One region of the Novosphingobium sp. Sphag1I genome, then DNA from elsewhere that is predicted to be linked to it. Evidence: predicted binding sites of a transcription regulator. Region 1 holds the regulator's gene; each other region holds the start of a gene.
The links. Region 1 encodes LexA, which represses DNA repair genes until DNA is damaged. Its sites were predicted from a motif close to GTTCCNCNCTTGTTCT; they were not measured.
Positions count from the first base shown of each region.

Region 2: recA (recombinase RecA) is a predicted target of LexA. The motif match lies at 3,835-3,850, and genes of this name have one in related genera.
Region 3: ACZ9HU_RS16290 (ImuA family protein) is a predicted target of LexA. The motif match lies at 2,642-2,657, and genes of this name have one in related genera.

Region 1 covers NZ_JBWBQS010000003.1:37,644-43,111, forward strand. Annotated here, with positions in the region: gene ACZ9HU_RS03845 (molybdopterin molybdotransferase MoeA) at 1-1,046, shown strand, start outside; gene lexA (transcriptional repressor LexA) at 1,113-1,796, shown strand; gene ACZ9HU_RS03855 (ComEC/Rec2 family competence protein) at 1,843-4,074, opposite strand; gene gltX (glutamate--tRNA ligase) at 4,104-5,468, shown strand, end outside.
Region 2 covers NZ_JBWBQS010000004.1:143,074-148,541, forward strand. Annotated here, with positions in the region: gene ACZ9HU_RS05790 (type III PLP-dependent enzyme domain-containing protein) at 1-140, shown strand, start outside; gene smpB (SsrA-binding protein SmpB) at 298-780, shown strand; gene ACZ9HU_RS05800 (DUF2062 domain-containing protein) at 777-1,340, shown strand; gene ACZ9HU_RS05805 (response regulator) at 1,353-3,812, shown strand; gene recA (recombinase RecA) at 3,920-4,993, shown strand; gene alaS (alanine--tRNA ligase) at 5,184-5,468, shown strand, end outside.
Region 3 covers NZ_JBWBQS010000014.1:41,082-46,549, forward strand. Annotated here, with positions in the region: gene ACZ9HU_RS16280 (error-prone DNA polymerase) at 1-405, opposite strand, end outside; gene ACZ9HU_RS16285 (DUF6504 family protein) at 402-1,958, opposite strand; gene ACZ9HU_RS16290 (ImuA family protein) at 1,879-2,610, opposite strand; gene ACZ9HU_RS16295 (hypothetical protein) at 2,785-3,318, shown strand; gene ACZ9HU_RS16300 (hypothetical protein) at 3,304-3,522, opposite strand; gene ACZ9HU_RS16305 (hypothetical protein) at 3,695-3,895, shown strand; gene ACZ9HU_RS16310 (conjugal transfer protein TraG N-terminal domain-containing protein) at 3,904-5,468, opposite strand, start outside.

The DNA of each region.
Region 1 (5,468 bases):
CCATGGATGGCTATGCTCTGGCCCCCGGCGATCTGGGCGGGCCGTGGACCGTCGTGGGTGAAAGCGCGGCAGGGCACCCCTTTGGCGGCACCGTTCAGCCCGGACAGGCCATTCGTATCTCCACGGGCGCAATGGTGCCCGATGGCGCCGGAATCGTCCTGTGTCAGGAGGACGCAGCAAGGGACGGCGACCGCCTGACCCTGACCGGAACGCCGCCCCAACCCGAAGGACGGCATATCCGGCGCAAGGGGCTGGACTTTAGCCATGGCGACGAGGTCTTGCCGGCAGGCACAAGGATCGGGCCGGCGCAAATGGCCTTAGCCATCGCGGCGGGCCATGGAGAACTTTCGGTCCATCGCCGCCCGCGTCTGGCCATTTTGGACAGCGGGGATGAATTGGTGGCGCCCGGCCTCGATTGCCCGCCCCACCGCCTGCCCGCCAGCAACGGCGCAATGTTGGCGGCGATGGCATCAGGCGTGGCCGGAGACATCCTGCGCCTTGGACCAGTGGCCGATGATCTGTCTGCGCTGGACGCCGCCTTGGCGCGTGCAGGCGATGTTGATGTGATTGTCACCAGCGGCGGCGCATCGGTGGGCGATCACGACCTGATCCAGCCCGCCTTGCTGAATTGGGGCGCGCAGGTCGATTTCTGGAAGGTCGCGATCCGGCCCGGCAAACCCCTGCTGGTGGCGACGCGCGGGCATCAGATCGTGATCGGCCTGCCCGGCAATCCGGTGTCCAGCTTTGTGACCGCGCATTTGTTCCTGCTGCCGCTGCTGCGCGCGATGCAGGGTTCGGCCAATCCTTTGCCCAGGACCGCGATGGCGCAATTGAGCGAACCGCTGGGTCCGGGGGCCGACAGGCGCGAATTCATCCGTGGATGGTGGGACGGCCAAAATGTCCTGCCCCGACCGATGCGCGATTCCTCTGCGCTGGCGGCGATGGCGGCCAGCAATTGCCTGATCGAACATATGGCGAATGCACCGTCGGCGGCGGCCGGCGATAGGGTGAAGATCCATTTGATCGGAAATGGCGGAAGCGCTTGACGTAAGGGCAATGGTTGCGTAATTGTTCCGCAATTGTTCACGCAACACCCCCGTTGGGAGGTCACAATGCTCACCCGGAAACAGCATGAATTGCTGCGCTTCATCCAAGCCAGCCTTGAGGAATCGGGCGTTTCGCCCAGCTTTGAGGAAATGAAAGAAGCGCTCGATCTGAAGTCGAAATCGGGGGTGCATCGCCTGATCTCCGCTCTGGAGGAACGCGGTTTTATCCGCCGCCTGCCCAACCGCGCCCGCGCTTTGGAAGTGTTGCGCCAGCCCGAAGACGTCACCCCGCCGGTCGCGGCCAAGGCTGCGCCGCCCAAGAAGGTGGTCGAGGCACCCAAGCCTGTCGTGCCCGCCGCGGCCAATGACGTGGTGGAAATCCCGCTGCATGGGCGCATCGCGGCCGGCGTTCCGATCGAGGCAATGGAAGGTCAGACCATGCTGCCGGTCCCGGCGGCCTTGCTGGGTTCGGGCGAACATTACGCGCTTGAGGTTTCGGGCGATTCCATGGTCGAAGCGGGCATTTTGGACGGCGATCTGGCACTGATCCGCAAGACCGACATTGCGCGCGAAGGCGAGATTGTCGTCGCCCTTGTACGCGGCGAGGAAGCGACGCTGAAATATCTGCGGCGCGAACGCGGTCTGGTCCGCCTGGACCCGGCCAATGCGGCCTATGACCCGCAATATTATCAGCCCGGCGAAGTGCAGGTTCAAGGCAAGCTGGCCGGCTTGCTCCGCCGGTATCATTAAGCACCCTGCTTGATCGGGAGGGGGTTGTAACGCCCTCTCCTAATCATCACCTATCGTCATATCCTGCTTTAGACGTCATATCCTGCTTTAGACTAGGCGCGCGCCACCACGGATGTTGCCCCTGCCCCTGCGCCACAGTGACAATTTTCCGTCGGTTCAGATAGATCGCCATCCCGCCGGTCCGATAGAGCAGCGCCTCATCCGCGCGCAGGAAACGGGGGCGGCACGAAGGCTGTAACGCCACCCGTGAGACGACAATATCGACCGCCGCACAAGCCTTGGCCATCGCCGCTTCGTCAACAAAGCCTTCCCCCCGCGCCGCAAGGATGGCCCAATCCCGCTCTCCTTGCCTGATCGTGACACGACAGAAGCTTTGATTGCAGGTCGAGCCACGCCACTGTTCAATCGGCAATACAGCGCCAGACAGCCCGGCCACTTCCTGCATGGCATCCGAAATGTATTTTGAACGCCCTTGACCCATTACCAGCAATTGCCCGGTTTGCGGATCGATCAATCCCAATTGACGTCCGTCACCCGTGATCATGACATCGGGCGGCGCTGATAATGCCAGCCACAGGCAACCAAGGACCGCAGGCACCAGTCCCAGCAGTCGAATAGTCCCACGCCAAAGCGCCAGCCATAACAGGCCCAGCACTATGAAAGCATAGGTGCCCCCCGCCATGACCGGCAATTGCGTCACGGCATCGGGCCGCGCGCCCACCCATCGCGCAAGCCCAATCAGGCCATCCAGCGACAAGCCGCAAAGGCCCCAGAACGGCCCGCCCATGCCAATCATATCGAAGACCAAACCCGCGGCAATCAAAGGCATAGTGACAAAGGTCGTCAGCGGGATGGCAACCAGATTGGCGAGCGAGCCATAGATCCCGGCGCGGTGAAAGTGATAGAAACTGACCGGCATCAGCGCCAATTCTATGACCATGCCCGTCATCAGCAACATGGCAATGTGCCGACCCAAACGGATCACCCAGGCTTCTTCCCGCCGGGCAAGAAAGGCCCGAACCGGGGTCGCTTCATGCAGGGCCACAATGGCCAGAACCGAACCAAAGCTCATCTGAAAGCTGGGTCCGATAACGGCTTCCGGCCAAAGCAGCATCACAAAAGCCGCCGCCACGGCCAAAAGACGGATCGAAAAGGGTTGTCGCCCGGCCGCAATCGCCGCCAGAGCCAGCAAGGCACCAAGACAGGACCGCACCGTCGGCACCTCGGCCCCGGTCAACAACGTATATCCGACCGCGGCCAATCCCCCTGCACCACTAGCCACGATCGGCAAGCGAATCCGCAGAACAAGCCATGGCCAGAGGGCCAGCAGACGCAGCGCAAGAAAATAGGCCCCCGCGACAACGGCGCTGACATGAAGGCCCGAAACGGAGAGCAGATGGGTCAGCCCCGCATCACGCATGGCCGCCTCGTCCTGTGGTGTGATACCTCCGCGCTCACCACTGGCAAAGGCTGCGGCCATGCCCCCCGCCGATCCGGGTAAAACGGCGCGGATATGTGCGGCCAGCGCATGACGCATCCGCGACAGGCCCTGCGCGCGCGGGGCCGATTCGACCGTCACCGGACCAAGAGCGCTGCCCGTTGCCGCCAACCCGCTGAACCACGCCGCGCGTGCAAAATCATAGCCTCCGGGTAAACGCGGTGGCGCAGGTGGAACAAGCCTCGCCCGCATTTGCACATAGGCCCCCTCCACCGCTCCCGGAGCGGAATCGCCGGTTTTCAGCGTGATTCTCGTCTTGATTGCCCTTTTTTCGCCCGGCAAACGCAACCCCAGGATCAGGCGAATCCGCGATTGGGCGGGCAATTCCTGACGCTCCACCACAATGGCTCGTATATTCAAGACCATAGGCACGGGAATCGCCGGCGTACCGACCAAGGTCGATTTGGCCCAAACCAGCCCGCAACCCAAGGCGACGGCCAAGGCCATCGACATCATCGCCTTGGCCAGACACGGCCATCGCCCCTTGGGCCCCAGCAACACGCCGGCAAACAGCGCGACGGAAAAACATATTGCTATCAACAATATCCATTGAAGCGGGCCAAAGAGCGCAAACCACGCCGCCACGCCTCCGGCCATGCCCGCCGCCAGCCATGGCGCCAGCGTCGATCCGGCCCGCAACAGAAATTGCTCTAAGACCAAAGCAAAACTTGCCAAGCGCGCGCGGCTGCGCCAAGGGCCATGTTGCGTTGCAGCGCCATCCCCCCCGAAAGAGGCGGAACGCTGGGCCGTTTGGGTGTTGCTCTGGGTCGCGTGAACCATGGGCCCTATAGGACAGAAAGGACAAGGGAATGACAAGTTCGGGGTTGGCTGGCAGCAATAGCACCGGCAAACGCCCTGTTGTCACTCGTTTTGCGCCTTCGCCCACAGGTTTTCTGCATATTGGCGGCGCGCGCACGGCTTTGTTCAACTGGCTTTATGCCCGCGCCAATGGCGGGCAATATCTTTTGCGTATCGAGGATACCGACCGCGCGCGTTCGACCGATGCGGCCATTGACGCGATCTTTGATGGTCTGCGCTGGCTGGGTCTGGACGGCGATCAGCCCGCCGTGATGCAGTTCGAACGTTCGCCCCGCCATGCCGAGGTGGCGCATAAGCTGCTGGACGCGGGCTACGCCTATCGCTGCTATCTGACTCAGGAAGAGCTGAGCGCGATGCGCGAAGCGGCGCAGGCGGAAAAGCGTCCCTTCCGTATTCAGTCGCCCTGGCGCGACGCGACGCCCGATCAGTGGCCCGCCGATCTGCCCTATGTGGTGCGCATCAAGGCGCCGCGTGAAGGCGCGACCGTGATCGACGATCTGGTTCAGGGCAGCATCACGGTTCAGAACGTTGAGCTGGACGATTTCATCATTCTGCGCTCTGACGGCACGCCGACCTATATGCTGGCCGTGGTGGTGGACGATCACGATATGGGCGTGACCCATGTGATCCGCGGCGATGACCATATCAACAACGCCTTTCGCCAGTTGGTGATCATCCGTGCAATGGATGCCATCGAAGGTGGCCAAGGACATGCATGGCCGGACCCGGAATATGGCCATATCCCGCTGATCCATGGCGCGGACGGGGCCAAGCTGTCCAAGCGCCACGGCGCGCTGGGCGTGGACGCCTATCGTGACGAAATGGGCCTGCTTCCCGAAGCGGTGCTGAACTATCTGATGCGTCTTGGCTGGGGGCATGGGGATGAGGAAATCATCTCGATTGCCCAAGCCATCGAATGGTTCGACATCAAGGATGTGAACAAGGGCGCCTCGCGCTTCGACTTTGCCAAGCTGGCCAATCTCAACGGCCATTACCTGCGCGAGGCCGATGATGCGCGTCTGGCGCAGCTGGTCGCGCCGCGCATCACGGACCTGTCGGTCGAGATGAATTTGCTGGCACAGGCAATGCCCGTGCTCAAGGTTCGCGCCAAGGATCTTAACGAATTGGCCGCTGGTGCGCGCTTCCTCTTTACCGTGCGCCCGCTGGCGCTGGAGGAGAAGGCGGCCGCGCTGCTAACCGACGACGCGCGTTCGATTCTTCAGAAAATTCACGCAACGCTGTTGCAGGAAACGCACTGGACAATCGAGCCCCTGGAGGCCACGGTCAAATCACTGGCCGGCGAGCTTGGTCTTGGTCTTGGTAAACTGGCCCAGCCGCTTCGCGCGGCTTTGACC
Region 2 (5,468 bases), on a different contig from region 1:
ATGGCGCGGCGATGCGCACGCGCTTCAACGGCTTTGGCGCCGGACTTGAAGTGCTGGTGGGCGACGAGCCGATGGCGACGCAATATTGTGGCACCCGCCGCGATCCGCGCCATTCGGACAATGTGGTGCGCCTGCGCTAAGTCGCTGGACATCGGACAAAACGGGGCGGTCGGTCATCGGCCGCCCCGTTTTGTTTCAACCATTCGCCGGTTTTTACCCCCATTTCACAGTTTGGCTCGAAAACGGTCTGGCAAGGGTCTTCCGTTGGAGGCCTCTACTCCCTACATGCGGATTATCATGGCCCGTCCGACTCCGACCCAATTCGACAAGAAAAAGACCGTTGCCGAAAACCGGCGCGCGCGTTTCGACTATTTCATCGAGGATAAGCTGGAAGCGGGCATCGCCCTGACCGGCACCGAGGTGAAGTCTTTGCGCTTTGGCGAAGGTTCGATCGCCGAAGCCTATGCCGAGGTGCGCGATGGTCAGGTCTGGCTGGTTAACGCCAATGTGCCCGAATTCAGCCATGGCAATCGGTTCAACCACGAACCCAAGCGCCCGCGCAAATTGCTGCTCCACGAGCGCGAGATCGCGAAGCTGACCGGCGCGGTTGAGCGCAAGGGCATGACGCTGGTGCCGCTCTCGGTATATTTCAATGGCCGGGGCCGGGCCAAGGTCGAACTGGCGCTGGCCAAGGGCAAGAATGACGCGGATAAGCGCAACACGATCAAAGACCGTGAATGGAAGCGCGATCAGGCCCGCATCATGAGGGAATACAAGTGAGCGGGCGGCGGCTCGTATCTCTTTCCAATTGGGCACGTAACCTTTTGCCCACCCGCGCGGCTTTGGAAAACAGCCGCATTATCGCCCCTTTTGCCCATCTGGTGCTGCGCGCCGATCTGTGGCGTTTTAACCGGCGCAGCGTCCCGCGCGGCGTGGCCGTTGGCCTTTTGGTGGGCATATTCGCGCTGATCCCCGGCGTGCAATTGGTCGGGGCGGCGCTGATGTGCGTGCCGTGGCGGGGGAATATTCCGCTGGCGGGCGCCATGACCTTTTTGTCCAATCCGGCCACGACGCCCTTCATTTTGGTGGGCGCGATTTCGGTGGGCAATAATTTCGGATTTCACGCCGATCTGAACACTCTGGACCATCTCTATCGCAGCGGAGCGGGCATGCGCGCGTGGGGCCAATGGCTCTTGTCGGACGGCGCGCCGGCGCTGGTGGTCGGGCTGGGGACGATCTCTCTGGTTTCGGCAGCGGTGGGTTATGTGTTGGCGGCTTTGATCTGGCGGCGGGTGGTGATGGTGCGCAAGGCGCGTCGCCAAAGCCGCGCCAGAGCATAGCGAAACGGGATGATGATGTCGGGGGAACAGGAGCGCGGCCAAACGACTGCGCCGGTCATGGAACTGTTGCTGATCGGCGGGGCGCTGGTGGTCAGCGCCGCTCTGGTGTGGTTGGCGACGGGGCAATGGGGCGCGGTGGCCGGCTTTGTTGGCGGGGCGCTGGTTCTGGGCGCGGTGGTGTTCGTACTGGGCCGGACGCGCGGCGGCGCGCAAGAAGCCGAGGTGGTTGAGCCCGACTGGTCGGTGACAGTTGCCGCCATTGAGGGCGATTCGGCGGTAGCGTTGGTGGACCGGGCGGGGCGTCTGGTCTGCGCCAATGGATCATTTGAAAATGCATTCGGGGCCTGGGCGCCTCCTGCCTTGCCTTTTGGTGAGGGCGCCGCCGCGGTGCTGGAAGAATTGGCACGTTCGGCTTGGCGCGACGGGGCCAGCACTTCGGATGGTCTGCTGGGGCCTGATGGCGGCTATTGGCGGATTGCAGTGACCCGTGCGGGGCGGGGCGAGGCTTACCTGATTTGGCGGCTTCATCGTTTGGCGGTTACCGATCCGGTCGATGCGCTGTGCGACCATCTGAACGGCAAATTGGGCGTCGTTTTGGGCCATGCCGGTTTTTGTGCGGCGGTTGTCGAAACGGACGGCAGCCTGCGTGCGGTGAACAAGGCCTTTGCGCAAAGGTCGGGCGGCGACGGGATGTTGCTTGGCCAACCCTTCATCGGCCTGTTGACTCAGGATGAGCAGGACCGGATTTTCTGGGCGCATGATGTCAAACATTCGGTGCCTTTGACGTTATTCTATCTGCCTCTGGTCGATCCCGATGGTCCGGCCCCGGCCGACCCACAACTCAGCCCTTCATTGATGCTGCTGGTTGATCAGGGCGTCGGCCTTGGCGGTTCGGGTGAGGTGAGCGCGGCGGTGCCGCATTTGCAGGCTTTGTTGGGCGGATTGCCATTGGGGCTGGCGATGGCGGACCGTGATGGCCGCCTGTTGTTTGCCAATGCGGCCTTCATGCGCGCTGCGGGTCGGGAGGGGCAGGCGGTTCCGACCTATCCCACCGATTTGGTCGTGCGTGAGGATAAGGCGGCCTTGTCGGATGCAGTGCGCCGTTTCGGCTATGGCGCGGCGACCAGCGGGGACGTTGCGGTGCGTTTGTCTGCGCAACCGGATGATCCGGTCTCGCTGTCTCTGGCCGGTGTGCGCGGTTTGGGGGAGGCGGCGGTGCTGCTGGGCCTGACCGACAATACCGAGGAAACGCGGCTCAAGCGGCAGGTGGCGCAGGCCACCAAGATGCAGGCAGTGGGCCAGTTGGCGGGCGGTGTTGCGCATGATTTCAACAATGTGCTGACCGCGATTATCGGCACATGCGACCTGATGCTGCTGCGCCATACGCCGGGTGACAGCGACTATGACGACATTCAACAGATCCGCGCCAATTCAAACCGAGCGGCCAGCCTGACCCGTCAATTGCTGGCGTTTAGTCGTCAGCAGACCCTGCGCCCACAGGTCCTGCAATTGCCCGATATCGTGTCGGATATTACGCAAATGCTGCGTCGCCTGATCGGCGAAAAGATCCAGTTGCAGGTCAGCCATGACCGCGATCTGGGCGCGGTGCGGGCCGACCCGACGCAGTTGGAGCAGGTCATCGTCAATCTGGTGGTTAACGCGCGCGATGCCATGCAGGAGGCCTCTCGCAAGGCGGGCGGCGACGGCAGCGGGGCGTTGATCCTGGCCACGCGGCGGGTTCCGGCGGCCGATGTTCGCGCTATGGGCAGCGATATTCTGCCGATTGCCGATTACACGGCGTTGGTTGTGCGTGACACGGGCGGCGGCATTCCGGCCGATATTCTGGGCAAGATCTGGGAGCCGTTCTTTACCACGAAGGAGCAGGGGCGCGGGACGGGATTGGGCCTCTCGACGGTCTATGGCATTGTAAAACAATCGGGCGGCTTCATTTTTGCCGACAATGTTGCCGCGCAGGATGGGGTTCCGGCGGGCGCACGGTTTACGGTCTATTTGCCGGTACATCATGGCGCGGTGGAAACCGTGGTGCGCCCGCGTGAGGAAGTGACCCATTGGGCGGGCGGCGGCGATATCCTTTTGGTTGAGGATGAGGACGCCGTGCGCGTCGTGGCGGAAAGGGCGTTGAGCAGGGCCGGTTATCAGGTGACAACCGCCAGTGACGGTGAAGAGGGCGTTGAAGCGGTGATGGCAAGGCGCGAATCAGGGGCGGCGATGTTCGACCTGATCGTTTCGGACGTGGTGATGCCCGCGATGGATGGCCCCGCCATGGCGCGGGCGATTCGCGCGGTTGAACCCGGTTTGCCCGTCCTGTTCATGTCCGGCTATGCCGAGGAGCAGTTGCGCCGCGAGATCGATATCGAGAATATGCACTTCATAGCTAAGCCTTTTTCCGTAAGTCAGATTGCTGGAAAAGTGGCAGGAGTGTTGGCCAAACGGGCCGCGAAGAAGGGTTGAGCGGGTCGGTTGGAATAATTTTGTTCCACCCTTGTTCCGTTGGAACAAATCCGATACACAATGCCGTGTTGACCTTTGGCAACAGCGCCTTAGCAAGGAGACGGGATGTGGCAGCTCAACTCAAGCTGATTCAAGAAGGCAAGGACAAGGACAGCATGGACCGTCAAAAGGCGCTGGAAGCCGCTCTGGCACAAATTGATCGGGCGTTTGGCAAGGGATCTGCCATGCGTCTGGGGGCCAAGGAAACCATGCAGGTGGAGGCCGTTTCCACCGGATCGCTGGGCCTTGATATTGCTCTGGGCATCGGTGGTTTGCCGCGTGGGCGTATTATCGAAATCTATGGTCCCGAAAGCTCGGGTAAGACGACTCTGGCGCTGCACGCGATTGCAGAGGCACAAAAGGGCGGCGGGACGGCGGCTTTTGTCGATGCCGAACACGCGCTCGATCCGGTTTATGCCAAGAAACTGGGCGTCGATATCGACAATCTGATCGTGTCGCAGCCCGATACGGGCGAACAGGCGCTGGAAATCGTCGATACGCTGGTGCGTTCGAACGCGATTGACGTGCTGGTGGTCGACTCGGTTGCCGCCCTTGTGCCGCGGGCCGAAATCGAAGGTGAAATGGGCGACAGCCATGTGGGCCTTCAGGCGCGTCTGATGAGCCAGGCGCTGCGCAAGCTGACCGGTTCGATCAGCCGTTCGCGTTGTATGGTCATCTTCATCAACCAAGTTCGCATGAAGATCGGCGTGATGTACGGCAATCCGGAAACCACGACGGGCGGCAATGCGCTCAAGTTCTATGCGTCGGTGCGTCTCGACATTCGCCGCACGGGTCAGATCAAGGATCGCGACGATATCGTCGGCAACGCCACCCGCGTGAAGGTGGTGAAGAACAAGGTGGCGCCGCCCTTCAAGCAGGTCGAGTTCGACATCATGTATGGCGAAGGCATTTCCAAAATCGGTGAAATCCTCGATCTGGGTGTGAAGGCCGGGATCGTTGAAAAGGCCGGTGCATGGTTCAGCTATGATTCGATCCGCATTGGTCAGGGACGCGAGAATTCGAAGAACTATCTGCGCGAACACCCCGAAGTGCGTGACCGGATCGAAAATGCCATTCGTGCGCAGACCGAAGGGTTGGCCGGTGAAATGATGGCCGGTCCCGAGGCCGAAGATGACGCGTGATTCCTTTGGTTGATGGTTGAAAACGCGGGGGTGTGGGCGGAATTGACGCTCACGCCCCTGTTTTTTTAGAATGCAAGTAGGGCTGAACAGCGGAAACTGGGCAAAAGATTGCTCTGTTCGGCAAAAACGATGGCTCTGAATGCGCCTTCCTGCTTGTCCACCGCCCTTTGGTAGCTTATCGGCAGGCCCCATGATCTCGACGAACGAAATCCGCCGCTCCTTCCTCGAATATTTTGGCTCGAACGGCCATGATGTGGTGCCGTCCGCGCCGCTCGTGCCGTATAACGATCCGACATTGATGTTCACGAACGCAGGCATGGTCCCGTTCAAGAACGTCTTTACGGGTCTTGAAACGCGCGCGATCCCGCGGGCAACCAGCAGCCAGAAATGTGTTCGTGCGGGCGGCAAGCACAATGACCTCGACAATGTCGGTTATACGGCGCGTCACCACACGTTCTTTGAAATGCTGGGAAAT
Region 3 (5,468 bases), on a different contig from region 1:
GCCGACGTCTGCCCGGTCAGGGCTCAGGATCGCGATCAGCCCGTCATTCCATTGTTCGACATCCGACCAGTCGAGATGACAGGCGCCCTTGCCGCCGCGTTCCTTGCCTATGCTGAGTAGTCGGCACATTCGGCCATAGGCTGCGCGGTCCGTCGGGTAGAGCAGTAGGGCCGTGTCGTCGCTCAGATCGATCCTGCATCCGATGATGGCACGAACGCCGGTGGTTCGTTCGGCATCCCAGGCCCGGACGATGCCGGCGACCGATCCTCGATCAACGACGCCGAGAGCAGGCAATCCGAGCAATGCGGCCGCGGCGAACAGCTCCTCAGGGGATGATGCGCCCCTCAGGAAGCTGAAGTGCGTCGTAACCTGCAGCTCGACATAGTTGGCGTCGACCTCGCTCATGCGAACGCACCGTGGATGAACCAGCGCATGGTGCCCGTAGCCGGATTTACGCCGTCACCGAGCCGGAACAGCCAGTATCGACCGCCTGTCTCGGTCTCGACCTGATAATAATCCCGGACGATCAGCGCCTTGTCGGCCTCATTGCCGCTCTCGCGCCACCATTCGCCGTGCAAGCGTTCCGGACCATCGCCTCGGGTCACCCGATAGCGCTTTCGACGCCACACGAAGAGGCGAGGGGCATCGTCTGGCAGCAGGGCAACCACGTCGATTGGCTCGGGTCGATCCAACATGCGGGCGGGACGAGGGAGGTCATCGTCCCACTGGGCGCCGCTATCTTTCGCAAGGGCAGGCATCGCGATGATCGAGCGCTCAGGCATACTGCTCGCGTGCGGCGCGGCGCGATGCAGGCTCCGTGGACCAAAGCGGTTGGCCAGCGCATCGACCAGAGAGGCGAGGTTCGGCCCGCGACGCGGGCTTTCCAACCCTTCGTCCTGTTGGGCCGCGAGCGCGTCAGCCAGCGGCGTCACGAGGGTCATTGCCTCAATGCCAAGCCCTGGCTCGACCGTCTCGATCTTAGCGCACAGCAATTTCGCGAGATGGCCTGCGTCGCGGGATGCGGTTGCGGTCCCGATGCGGATCGCCTGATTGTGGCCGTCCACACGGTGGAAATAGCAATCCAATCGGCGAGCGCCCTTGCCGATACAGGTGAGCTGCCCCACCACATCGGCAACGAGATCGCCGATCACCTGGGCGAAGGCTTCAGGTGTCGCGATCGGCTCCATGAAACCTCGACGGGCCCGCGGCAGATGTTCAGGGTAGATCGGCTCGATCGGCTCGGGCACGAAGCCGAGCGCCTGATCCAGCCGCCGATGCAATTCGCGGCCGAACCGTTTGGCGAGAGGGCCGCGCGGCGCACCGATGAGCTGTTCGATCCGCTCAAATCCGAGCTTGCGCAAACCTTCGACCTCGCGTCCTGGCAATCGCAACGCCGATATCGGCAGGATGGAAATGGCAGTGCGGTGTCCGCCCGGTTCGATCGTGACCGGCCGGCCGGCGGGTACATGCCGCGCAACGGCATGGGCGCAGCCCGCGGTGTCGGCCACAGCGATCTGGAGAGCCAGCCCCGACGCAGCAACACGGCGATGGAGATCCTTGAGCAGCGCCTTCTCGGTGCCAAAGAGACCCGCGCAGCCGGTGATGTCGAGCCAGATTCCGTCGGGCGCATCCGGTGATACGAAGGGTGAGTATCGGCGGCCCGCCCATAGCGCGAGATCGCGAAGTCCCTGCAGGTCGCCCTCCGGGTCGGCATCGACGACCTGCAATTCAGGGGCAAACGCTCGGGCCTTCGTCACGGTCATGCCGACGCGGATACCGAGCGCCTTAGCCTCGGCATCGACGGCAGCAATGACTTTCCTGCCGTGATCGGACACCGCGGTCACCAGCGGAAGATCAAGGACCAGGCCGTCACGGCACTCAGGCGACAATTTTGCGATCTTCCGCCGCAGCCGGTCGGTCGACCAGTGCGGCAGGAAGAGCGATACGACCCGTCGCATCGCACGCCTCCACGATCCAGGCGTGCGGATTACCACCGCGCACACGTTCCAAATCCACATGCCAACGAGGGCGACCCAGGCTCGGCAGACCGAGATCTTCGCTTGGTGAAGCGGTGATCCGCCAGCGTGTCATCGCTGCCGTCCCTTCGGCGACCTGTTCGGCCTTCGCCGCGCGACGAAACACGAAGGCCGCTACACCCGAGCTTTCCGCCGCCAATTGCAGGCGCTTCGATGCAGTAGTCGAATATTTCCCGACTTCGCCAACCACACCGGCGATGCAAGGGTGACGCAGGCACTCCTCCATCGCGAGCAGGACATTGGTGTCGCTGCCGGCCTCGACATAAATGACCCGATCTGGATGAAGACCGGCGAGATGAAGGGCAGGGGCAAACAGGTCGCGCCAGCGCAGGCACCAGAAGACGGGACCTTCCATTCGCGCCAGGATTCCCGCCAGAAAGACCGTCGCACTCGCCTCGTCTGCGAGATCGGGACTGCCCATCATTTCATGGAGAGCGCCTGCAGCAATGCCTCCGCCCGGCAATCGCTGATCCAGTTCGTCGATGCCGAACGGGATCGCTTCGCGCTGAACGCCTACGCCCTCGATACGCGCGATGCGCGCTCGCAAATCTTCAAGGACGGTTGATTGACGCATAGCATTCAGGAGACTCGGGACTCGTTGATTCGTTCCTTATTTGTTCTCGCTACCGGCAATGAGTCAAGCGGCTCGGATGGGCAGCTTCCGAAGCCTGTGGAATCTGCGAGAAAAATGTCGTCGTCCGTCCATTGTGGGATTCACATCTGCCCGAACGCAGCGTAGATTCATGCTATGTTCCATCAGGCCGACCTATTCGAAGCATCCGCCGAACCCGCCCGAGGGTTGGATACGCCAGGACTGTTGGCGGCGATCGCCGCTGCTTCGCCGCGGCCAAAATTCTCCTATCTGCTCCTTCAGCTCCTCGAGGAGGTGGCTGACGAAAAGGGCAGCGCCGGACCGAGCGTGGTGGTGAATGGCGACGCCGTGCCCGTCCGCGACTGGCTATGTGATGCCCTGGTCCCGATGGCCCAGCGTGCGCCTTGGCGCCGCTCGACGATCGAGACCGTGCGCGCCGCGCTCGAACAGGCTGATGAGTTACCGGCCGATCCGGCGCAGGCCGATCGCATGGTCAAGGAAAAGGTACGCGAGCGGGTTCGCCAATCGGGTCGCTGCAATGTCAGCCGTGCGGTGTCAGACCTGTGCCGCGGCGGCCTCCTGCGACGCCACTATCAGGGCTACAAGGTGGACCACCAGAACCGGGGCGCCCAGCGCGAGGCGGTCTACACGATCATGCCCGACGCCTTGGCCGCATTACGCCGGCGTTGAGTAACCTGTAATCGCGAGATCGGCATCCATCGCCGTCGCACGGACCAGGCGATCGGGCATCTGCAACAATTTCTCGGCCGCGGCGATGATCGCTTCGGCTTCGGTGGGATAGGATTCGGCCGAGCTGATCGATACCCCGTCGGGCAGTGCGATCGTTGCCTGAAATCCGTTGCCTTTAGGCGTCGCGCTCAATCGGACTTCCATGAAAGGTCTCCGCGGTGTATCGGGACTGATATTCCTATAAGATACTGATATTTAACATAATTCTTATTATCGCTCTACAAATTTCAAATTCCGGCACCGCCCCTAGTCGGGCCATTCTCGTTTGTAAAAGACGACACCAGATGATAATATTGCGGCCGGATGGAAGCCATCAATGTTAGACACAACGACCTACTTACTGACCCAGAATAACCCGGCGGGCCCGATCTTGCGTCCTGCCGAGCCGATGGCACATGAGCTTTTCGACAACAGCGATGACGATCTTAGCGAGCCCTCACATGGCCGCGTGATTGGTGGATTGATATCTCTCGTGCTGCTCGTGGCGACCGGCGCCTATTTTTATCTGACGCTCTAACCGCAACCTTATTTCCGCAAGTCCGGATCGGTGAAGAAGCCGCGATCGAGTTCTCGGCCCACCTCTGACTGGAGGTCTGCGTTTGCTCCTCCGCGACTGGTGCGCGCCGCCTGCGCTGCCCCCCGGTCGCCCTCAAGCCTGGTTTGACCGTCGGAAATGATCCGGGCCGCAGCACCGGGATCACCCGAGCCTCCGCCCTTCCCGATCCCGCTCACGCCATGGGGACGATACGATCCGCGCACACCGCCGGCGTCGAGATTGATGCGATTGACGTCGACCAGCGACGGATCCTTGACGTCGCCGCTGATCTCCGACCACAGACTGTCGCGCTTCTCCTGGGCCCATTGCTGGATCAGCTGATCGCGCACGGTGCGCTGCTGCGAGGTCAGATCGGTAGCCCAAAGTTCCGGCGCATCGAGGTTTGGATGGAGCGCCTGCTGTAGTCTGTACCACTGGGCGAGGTCCTGGCTCATATTCTCGCTGAGTTGCATGCCGTGGGATTCGGCAAAGCTCGCGTCGCGCGCCAGAGATTGCGACAATTCCTCCATGCGCCGCGCAGCTTCGGTATAAGATTTTGCCCGCGCCAGCGCATCCTCGGTGCTTACCGACGATGACGATGTCATGGACGATCGGCTGAAGGAGCCAGAGCGGACGTAGGTCCCATCAGACGTGCTCGCGCCGCTGCCGTTGGAATGCTCATCACGCACCCCGCTCGACGACGAACTGGAGCTATCCGACGACCGCGTTTGATCCGCACCATAGCGGAGGGTATCTTGCTGGCTGCCGGTCTTGCTGACCCCCAATGAACCACCGACATTGGGCAGGAGGCCCCCGGCGCCTGGACGCCCCCCGCCAGCCTTCCGGCCACCACCAGCGCCGCCGCCAATCCCACCATTGATCCCGCCGCTCACCTGGTCGAGCGTTCCGGCCGAACGATCATGACCCTGGGAAATACGCTCGCTGAGGCCGGTGGAGGACCGCTCCTCTATGCCCTGAGAACTCGATCCGGTGACGCGATCGAATTTTTCGACATTTGTGTTGGCCGACGCGCCGCTACCGGACTCAAAGCCCCTCGACCGTTCGGACGAGACGCCGAAGGCGGTGCGGTTCGTGTGCGTGCTGGTCAGGATATCCTGAGCCGCATTCTCCCAGGCCTCTGCCTGCCGATGGGCAGCGCTGGACATCTCGCGCCATTCGGCGACGGTGCCGCTGTTCATCGTCGGCGTGAAGCCAAGGCGCGAAATTGCGCCCGACATGTCGATGACATCCTGCCCATTGCCGAAACCCGACACGACGGCGCCATTGTCCTGACGCCAGCCCACGCTTGTCGCGCCGCCCATGAAACTCGGCGCCACGGACCACTGGTCGCTCTGGCGCATGTTCGACGTCGCATTTGCCCAGCTCACATTGCCGTAGGAATAATTCCCCGTGGTTTGCTCCAGCGCGGCAGCTTCTGCCGCGTTCTGCGCGGGCGCGAGCATCGAAGTCGCCTGCCCCGCGATCGACATCGCTCCCCGCGCAAGGCCGGCGGCCAGGAACGGGATGCTCATCAACATGAACCCGGCGATCGTCG